Phenylobacterium zucineum HLK1: one gene and its partner. The protein of the gene in region 2 interacts with the protein of the main gene of each other region in a pairwise test. Links are inferred from orthologs where the notes say so. Each region holds a gene or a part of one and is shown on either strand. Other genes may lie near its edges.

The links. Proteins that work in one complex are often made in the same cells at the same time.
Region 1: the proteins of mrdA (region 2) and PHZ_RS10140 interact in binary tests that used the Escherichia coli proteins (3 or more experiments, as listed by UniProt). The link is inferred for Phenylobacterium zucineum HLK1 from one-to-one orthologs.

What each region holds. Positions count from the first base shown.
Region 1 is NC_011144.1:2,059,197-2,063,480, forward strand. Bases 535-3,616 are described here. They hold PHZ_RS10140 (penicillin-binding protein 1A), read right to left. Parts: upstream 3,221-3,616; coding sequence 848-3,220; downstream 535-847. Other genes in these bases: PHZ_RS10145 (N-acetylmuramoyl-L-alanine amidase family protein), read right to left, coding at 3,340-3,616. Also shown: more of PHZ_RS10145, read right to left, coding at 3,617-4,284. UniProt on the Escherichia coli protein: Cell wall formation. Synthesis of cross-linked peptidoglycan from the lipid intermediates.
Region 2 is NC_011144.1:2,583,738-2,587,912, forward strand. What follows is about bases 408-3,324. They hold mrdA (penicillin-binding protein 2), read right to left. Parts: upstream 2,911-3,324; coding sequence 904-2,910; downstream 408-903. Other genes in these bases: rodA (rod shape-determining protein RodA), read right to left, coding at 408-907; PHZ_RS12625 (hypothetical protein), read right to left, coding at 2,915-3,324. Also shown: more of rodA, read right to left, coding at 1-407; more of PHZ_RS12625, read right to left, coding at 3,325-3,427. UniProt on the Escherichia coli protein: Catalyzes cross-linking of the peptidoglycan cell wall. Responsible for the determination of the rod shape of the cell. Is probably required for lateral peptidoglycan synthesis and maintenance of the correct diameter during lateral and centripetal growth.

The DNA of each region.
Region 1 (4,284 bases), 520 kb from region 2 along the record:
CCTGTCGGGATGTGCGTCAGGCGCACCGCCGAGTCGGTCTTGTTCACGTGCTGGCCGCCGGCGCCCGAGGCCCGGTAGGTGTCGGTCCGCACGTCGGCCGGGTTGATCTCGATCTCGATGTTGTCGTCGATGACCGGATAGACCCACACCGAGGCGAAGGAGGTGTGGCGCCGGGCGCTGGAATCATACGGGCTGATGCGCACGAGGCGGTGAACCCCGGCCTCGGTCTTCAGCCAGCCGTAGGCGTTGGTCCCCTTCACCTGCAGGGTGACGGACTTGATCCCCGCCTGCTCCCCGGCCGTCTCCTCGATCACGTCGACGCTCATCCCGTGGGCCTGGGCCCAGCGGGTGTACATGCGCAGCAGCATGCCGGCCCAGTCGTTGGACTCGGTGCCGCCGGCGCCGGAGTTGATCTCGACATAGGCGTCGTTGCCGTCTGCCTCGCCCGACAGCAGGGCTTCCAGCTCGGCGCGGGCGGCGCGCTCCTTGATCTCGCGTAGCTGGGCGCGGGCCTCGTCCAGCGAAGCCTCGTCGCCCTCCTCGTCCGCCAGCTCGGCGTAGCCGAGGGCGTCGGCCAGGTCCCGCTCGAGGCCATGGACCGCTTCGACCTGGGCCGACAGGCGCGAACGCTCGCGCGAGACCGCCTGGGCCTCGTCAGGATCGTTCCAAAGGGTCGGGTCCTCGACCCGGGCGTTCAGCTCGTCGAGCTTCCGGAGCGCTGGCTCCCAGTCAAAGACGCCTCCTGAGCAGTTCGATCGACTGCTCGATGTCGGCCTTGGCGGCCTCGACATCCACTCTCATGGGGAACTCCGGACTTCAGGCGGCCGGACATAGTCTGCGTCCCGCGTCAGAACAAGTCCGACAGCTCGTCCTGCTTCTTCGGCGGCGGAGGCGGCGCCACGGCCGCCCCGGCGTTCGGGGCGCCCGTGATGCCGTTCTGCCAGACCTGGCTGTAGGGCTGCGGCCCGCCCGGCACGGCGCTCGCCGGCGCCTGGGCGACCTGCGGCTCGGTTCCGGGCCGGAAGGCCTCGCGGATTCCCCGCACCATGGCGAACTTGGCGTTGGCGGGCGCCTTGAACGGCTGGGCCGGCCGGTCCTTAAGCGCCTCGCCCATGAACTCGGTGAAGATCGGCACGGCCGCGACGCTGCCCGTCTCGCCCTCGCCCAGGCTGCGGTTGTCGTCGAAGCCGATGTAAACGCCCACGACGATGTCCGGCGAGAAGCCCATGAACCAGGCCGAGCGGTAGTCGTTGGTCGTGCCGGTCTTGCCGCCCAGCGGCTTGCCGACGGACGAGGCCTGGGTCGCCGTGCCCCGCAGGACCACGCCTTCCAGCATGGAGGTGATCTGGTAGGCGGTGATCGGATCCATCACCTGGGCGCCGGTGCGCGCGATGCGCGGGCTTTCGGCGCCCGAGAAACCGGCGCCGCAGCGCGGGCATTCCCGGCGGTCGGCCTTCCAGATGACCTTGCCGTTGCGGTCCTGGACCAGCTCGATCAGGTGCGGCTCGACCTTGCGGCCGCCGTTCAGGAACGAGGAGTAGGCCGCCGACATCCGGTAGACGGTCGTCTCGCCCGAGCCGAGGGCCATGGCGAGCACCTTGTCCATCTTCTCGGTCACGCCCATGCGGATCGCCAGGTCGCTGATCCGGGTCATGCCGACGTTCTGGGCCAGGCGCACCGTCATGGTGTTGCGCGACAGCTCCAACCCCCGGCGCAGCGTCAGCGCGCCATAGTACTTGCGATTGTAGTTCTCGGGCGACCAGGCCTGGCCGCCGGCCCCGCGCAGGGTGATCGGCGCGTCCATGACAGTGCTGGCGGGCGTGTAGCCGCTCTCAAGGGCCGCGGCGTAGACGATCGGCTTGAAGGCCGAGCCGGGCTGCCGGTAGGCCTGAGTGGCCCGGTTGAAACTGGACAGCGAGAACGAATAGCCGCCGACCATCGCCAGCACCCGGCCCGAATTGGGCTCCATGGCAACGAGGGCGCCGTTCACCGCCGGGATCTGCTTCAGGCGGAAGCCCGCGCCCTTGTCATTCGGCGCCACGAAGACCAGGTCGCCGGTGCCGATCCCCTTCCCGCGCCGGGCCCAGGCCACGTCCTCGCCGGCCAGGGCGCCGCGGTCGCCGTCGACGGTCAGCACCTCGACGTTGCCGCCAGCGACGCTGGTCACGACGGCCTGGCGCCAGCTGCGCCGCTCGGACGGGAGGGCCTTCTTCTTGGCCTCCTTCTCCCAGTCGGCCAGGGTCGTGACGTTGCCCCAGGCGCCGCGCCAGCCGTGGCGGCGGTCGTAGGCCTCCAGTCCGTTCATCAGCGCCAGCCGCGCGGCGCTCTGCAGGCGCGGGTCCAGCGTCGTGCGGATGTAGTAGCCGCCGGCGTTCAGGCGCTCGTCGCCCAGCTCGTCCATGTTGAGGCCCAGGCGGCGGACCTCTTCCACGAAGTAGTCGGCGTCGCGGTACTGCGCCCGGGTCGGCGCGGGCTGGACCTTCAGGTCCTCGGCCATGGCGGCGCGCGCCTCTTCCCGGCTGATCATCCCGAGGTCGGCCATCTGGTCGATCACCCAGTTGCGGCGGGCGATGGCCTGACGCTTGCGGCGCATCGGGTGGTAGTTGTCGGGCCCCTTCGGCAGGGCGGCCAGATAGGCGCTCTCGGCCAGGGTCAGCTCGCTCACCGACTTGCCGAAGTAGTTGTAGGCCGCGGCGCCCACCCCGTACGATCGGTAGCCCAGCCAGATCTCGTTCAGATAGAGCTCGAGGATCCGCTCCTTGGTCAGCGTCTGCTCGAGCTGGCCGGCGAGGATCGCCTCCTTCAGCTTGCGCCCGATGGTGGCGTCGCTCGTCAGCAGGATGTTCTTGGCCACCTGCTGGGTGATGGTCGAGCCGCCTTCGAGGCGCCGGCCCTGGACGAGGTTGAGGACGTTCTTGGCCATGGCGCGGCCCAGGCCGCTTACGTCCACGCCCGCATGCCGGAAGAAGCTGTGGTCTTCGGCGGCGAGGAACGCCTGCGCCGTCTGGGCGGGGATGGCGTCGTAGGGCACGAAGATGCGCCGCTCGCGCGAGAACTCGCCGATCAGGGTGCCGTCCCAGGCGTAGGCGCGCGTGGCCGTGGGCGGGTGGTAGTCCACCAATTCCCCGGCGTCCGGCATGTCATGGAACAGCCAGGCCGCGTAGATCGCGGCGGAGAAGGCGGCCAGAGCGACGAGGCTCAGCACCACAACGCCGGCCATCGCGACCCACCGTTCGGGTCCTGCGGGGGAGTTCAACTTAGACGAGCCTCCGGGGGCGCCGCGTCCACCTTATGAGGCGTCGTCTACCCTGTGTCGGGCCGGGCGCCAACGCCGCCGCGTCAGCGCGCCGCAACCTTCATGTCGTGGCCGAAGTGGTCGTCGATGGCGTCGGCGACCGAGTCCATGAGGCGGGCGCGGGATCGGGGATCGCGCAGGCGGGCCTCGTCCTCGGGATTGTTGACGAACCCCATCTCCAGAAGCACCGCCGGGACGTCCGGAGCCAGCAGCACCACGAGACCGGCGTCCCGGTGGCTGCGGCGCAGCAGCGGGGCCTCGTCCTCGATATGGGACAGGAGGGTCTGGGCGAAGACGGCCGAGCGGTTGCGCGTCGCCCGTTGGGTGAGGTCGAAGAGGATGTCGCGCACCCCCTGATCGCCGGTCAGGCTGGCCTTCATGAACCAGTCGTCCTTGCTGACGAACTTGGTCGAGCGGCGCGAGGCCTTGTCCGACAGCGTGTAGACGCTGGCGCCCTTCAGGCTGGTGTCGGGTCCGGAATCGGAGTGCAGCGAGATGAACAGGTCGGCGTTGGCCCGCTGGGCGATCCGCACCCGCGTTTCAAGCGGAATGTAGACGTCCGAGTTGCGGGTCATGACCACCTTGTAGCGGCCGGTCTTTTCCAGCTTGTCCTTCAGCGCCTGGGCAGCGGCGAGGTTGATGTCCTTCTCGTAGCCCTTGGAGCCGACCGCGCCGACGTCCTTGCCGCCGTGGCCGGCGTCGACGACGACCACCTTCTTCAGCGGGAGGGCCGACTTGCGGGCGGGCAGGAACTTGGTCCGCAGGGCGCCGTCGACGGGGCCGGCCTGCGAGGCCTTTGTCAGGCTCGCCCCCGGCGCCGCGGCCACGTCCACGACATAGCGGTAGTGTTCGACGCCGTCGGCGGGCGGCAGCAGGAAGCGGCGCTTCACCTTGGCGTCGGCGGCGAGGTCCATCTGCAGGCGCGCCCCGCCCTGCACCTCGTCGACCATCCAGGCCTTGACGAGGCCCCGGCCCGGGCCCTGCAGCTC
Region 2 (4,175 bases):
TCCGCAGGGCCATGAAGATCACCGCGGCGTAGAGGATCAGCACCGATACGCAACCCACGAAGCCGAACTCCTCGGCCAGGGTCGCGAAGATGAAGTCGGTCTGCTTCTCGGGCAGGAAGTTGAGCTGGCTCTGCGAGCCCAGGCCGTAGCCCTTGCCCAGCAGACCGCCCGAGCCCAGGGCGATCATCGACTGCAGGATGTGGTAGCCGGAGCCCGAGGGATCGCTCTCGGGGTCCAGGAAGGTCAGCACGCGCTGCCGCTGGTAGTCGTGCATCACGAATATCACGAACGGCGGCACGATGGCCACGAACGCCGCCACGCCGGCGGCGATGATCTTCCAGGACAGCCCGGCGAGCACGACGATGGCCGCCCCGGTCATCAGGATCAGCATGGCGGTGCCGAGGTCGGGCTGGTGCGCCACCAGCAACACCGGCAGGCCGATCATGCCGGCGGGGACCAGAAGCCACCAGGACAGCCTCGCCCGCTGGGCCGAGGTCCCGTGGTAGTAGCGCGCCAGCGCCAGCACGATGCCGATCTTCATCACCTCGGACGGCTGGAAGCTGAAGCCGCCGATGGATAGCCACCGCTGCGCCCCCAGGCGCGTGTCCCCGACCAGCTCCACCGCCACCAGCAGCAGCAGACCCAGCACATAGACGGGATAGGCGATGGCGAACCACACGCGGATGTCGATCATCGCCAGGCCGATCATCATCGCCAGGCACAGCGCGAAGCGGAAGGCGTGCTTGGCGGCCCACGGGTCCCAGGACGAGCCGGCGATGGAGAACAGCATCAGGGCGCCGGCCCCGGCGATCAGGCTGAGCACCAGGACGAACAGCCAGTCCACCTCGGACAGCTTGACGATCAGGCGGTCCCGCTCGCCGGGACGCGTGAGGGCCGAGACGGTCATGCGGGGCCTTCCGAGGGCGGGACGAGCGGATCGCCGACGGCGGGCGTCGGCGTGTTCGGCGGCTCGGCGAAGACCGGGCTGTCGGGCACGGTGTCGAGCTCCAGGTCCGGCTGGATCTCGGGCATCGGCAGCGGCGTCTCGATGCGCGCGCGCAGCTCGGGATCCTTCAGCAGGGCCACCCGCATGATCTCGCGCGCCCGGGGCGCGGCGGCCGTCGAGCCGCCCATGCCGTGCTGGACGATCACCGCCAGGGCGTAGCGCGGCTCATCCAGCGGCGCGAAGGCGACGAACAGGCCGTGGTCGCGCAGCCGCCAGGGGCCGCCCTTCCCCCGGTGCCCGCCGGCCTTGTAGCTGTAGACCTGCGCCGTGCCGGTCTTGCCGGCCATCAGGATGTCGCCCAGGCCGAGCTGGCTGGCTCGGAAGGCCGTCCCGCCCGCCTCGGTCACCGCGGCCATGCCGTCGCGGACGTAGTTCAGGTGCTCCTGGCTGAACGGCAGGTCCGGCACGTCCGAGCCGCGCGGCAGCTCCTTGCCGCCGATCGACTTGATGAGGCGCGGGTTGAGCGCCTTGCGGCCGTTGGCCAGCCGCGCGGTCATCACCGCCAGTTGCAGGCAATTGGCCGTCAGCATGCCCTGGCCGATGCCGTAGCTCAGCGACTCACCGGGGTGCCACTTGGGGTCCTTCGGGCGGTTCTCCCGGACCCACTGGGTCGAGGGCACGATGCCCTTCTTCTGGCCCGGAATGCCAATGTCGAAGGTCTGGCCGAAGCCGAATTCGCGCGCCACGGCGGCGATCCGGTCCGGCCCGATGCGCGAGGCGACCGAATAGAAATAGACGTCGCAGGAGTTCTTGATGGCGTCCCGCATGTTCTGGGCGCCGTGGCCGCCCTTCTTGTGGCAGCGGAAGTAGCGGCCGCCGAAGTACATTCCGCCGCCGCAGCTGACGGTCTGGTCGGGGTCGATCCCGGCCTCCAGCGCCGCGAGCGCCGTCATGGTCTTGAAGGTCGAGCCCGGCGGGTAGGTGCCCGACAGGCACTTGTCGAGCAGCGGCCGGCGTTCGTAGTTGGCCAGCGCACGGTACTCGGCGCCCGTCAGCCCCCGCACGAACCGGTTCGCATCGAAGCTCGGCGCCGACATCATGCACAGGATGTCGCCCGTGCGGCAGTCCATCAGGACCGCGCCTCCGCTCTCGCCGCCGAACACCTCGAGGGCGCGGTTCTGGATATCGACGTCGAGGGTGAGCTGGACCTCCTTGCCGGGGACCGCGGCGATGTCGCCGTCCTCGTCGTGGCGCACCTCGCGGCCGTTGGCGTCCACCTCGACCTTCTTGGCGCCGGCCCGGCCCCGCAGCTCGAGGTCGAGCGCCTTCTCGATGCCCTGCTTGCCGATCCGGAAGCCCGGGTGCAGCAGGATGGGGTCCGAGTTCGGGCCGGTGGGCGTCAGGTCCTCGCGGTTCACCTTGGCCACGTAGCCGATCACGTGCGCGAAGGCCCCGCCGTGCGGATAGACCCGCACCTCGCCCATGTCGGCGGTGACGTTCGGCAGCTCGGGCGCGCGGACGTTGATCGCGGAGAACTGCTCCCAGGTCATGTCCTCCATGACCGAGACCGGCGCACGGCGGGGCGCGTTGCTGATCTCGCGCAGCAGCCGGCGCTGGCGGGCCTCGTCCATCGGCACGAAGCTGGCCAGGGTCTTCAGCGTCGCCTCGGGGTCGGTCCCCTTGTCCTTCGACACCAGCAGGCGGAAGTTCGGGCGGTTCGCCGCCAGCACCGCGCCGTTGCGGTCGACGATCAGGCCGCGGGGAGCCGGGACCAGCTTGAAGTTGAACTGGTTCGAGGTGGCCAGCTTCTCGTAGCGCTGGGTCTCCAGCAGCTGGAGATAGGCCAGGCGCCCGCCCAGGGCCGTGAGGCCCAGGCCCGCGAAGCCGCCCAGCAGGACGGCCCGGCGGTGGAACAGGCCCTGCCGCTCGTTGACCTCCTCGAAGAAGATTGCCGGTTCGGCCATGGCGCTAGCGGAACCTCACGTCGGCGTCCTCGAACCGCTCGATCAGGCGGTCGGCGAAGGGATAGAGGATGACTGTGGCGAGGAATTGCCAGAACACCGAGAGCGGGCTGGCCATCCCCTTGGCGTCCAGCATGGTGAAGAGATAGGCCGCGCTCATCGAGAGCGCGGTCAGCACGCCGTACCAGGCCCACATCATGCCCCGGCTCTGACCGGCCAGCATGGCGCGCCCGCCCAGGGCGACGCCGTAGGCGATCAGCAGGCAGACGGCCCACAGGCCCAGGGGACCTCCCCACAGCAGATCGAGGAAGAAGCCCATGAGGGCCACCCCGAACGGCGCCAGCACCGACGGCCGGATCACCGCCCAGGCGAAGGCCACCGGCAGGGCGAAGACCGGCTCGGGCAGGGCCAGGCCCCAGACGCGCAGCGGCAGGGCGAACAGCAGGGTGGCGCCCATCACCTGCAACATCGGCACGCCTAGCCAGCGCCACGGCTCGAGGGTCCGGGCGCCGCCGTTCATGGCCGGGCTCCGGACGGCGGTGGCGCGGACGTCTGCGGCGCCGGGGTTTTCGGAGCGGGGGTTTTCGGAGCCGGGGTCTTCGGAGCCGGCGTCTTGGGCGCGGGCGTCACAGCCGGCGGGGTCGCGGTCCCGCTGGTCTTCGGGGCCGCCGTCTTGGGCGCGGGCGTGGTCGCAGGGCTGCGGACCGCGGACGAGGTCTGCGCCGCCGCCCCGCCGTTGGCCTTCGGCGTCGGTGCGGCGGTCTTCGGAGCAGGCGTCGCGGGCGCTGGCGTGGCCGGGGCGGGCCGCGCGGCGGGCGGCGTGGCGGCGCGGGGCGCGGGCGGCGTTGCCGTGGCGGCGGGGGCCGCGGCCGTCGGCGGCGGAGGCAGCAGGGCGGGGCCGCCGGGGGTCGGCGGCGGGGGCGACGAGGGCTGGTCCAGCTCGGCCCGATTGGCCAGCACGGTGAAGTCCTCGAACAGCAGGATGCGAACGTAGTCGACCGGCGCGCGGTCCGAGGCCAGCACCACGCGCCAGCGGCCGTCCAGCCCCTTGACCGCCCGGCCGACCGGAAGGCCGCGCGGGAACATGCCGCCATCGCCCGAGGTCAGCACCCGGTCGCCGTCGCGGACAGGCTCCTGGCCCCGCAGGTACTCGAGCCTGGGATTCGGCCCGCCGTCGCCGGTCAGGATGGCCCGGGCGTTGGTGCGGTCGATCATCACCGGCGTGCGCGAGGCGACGTCGGTCAGGGTCAGCACGCGGCTGGCCCCGT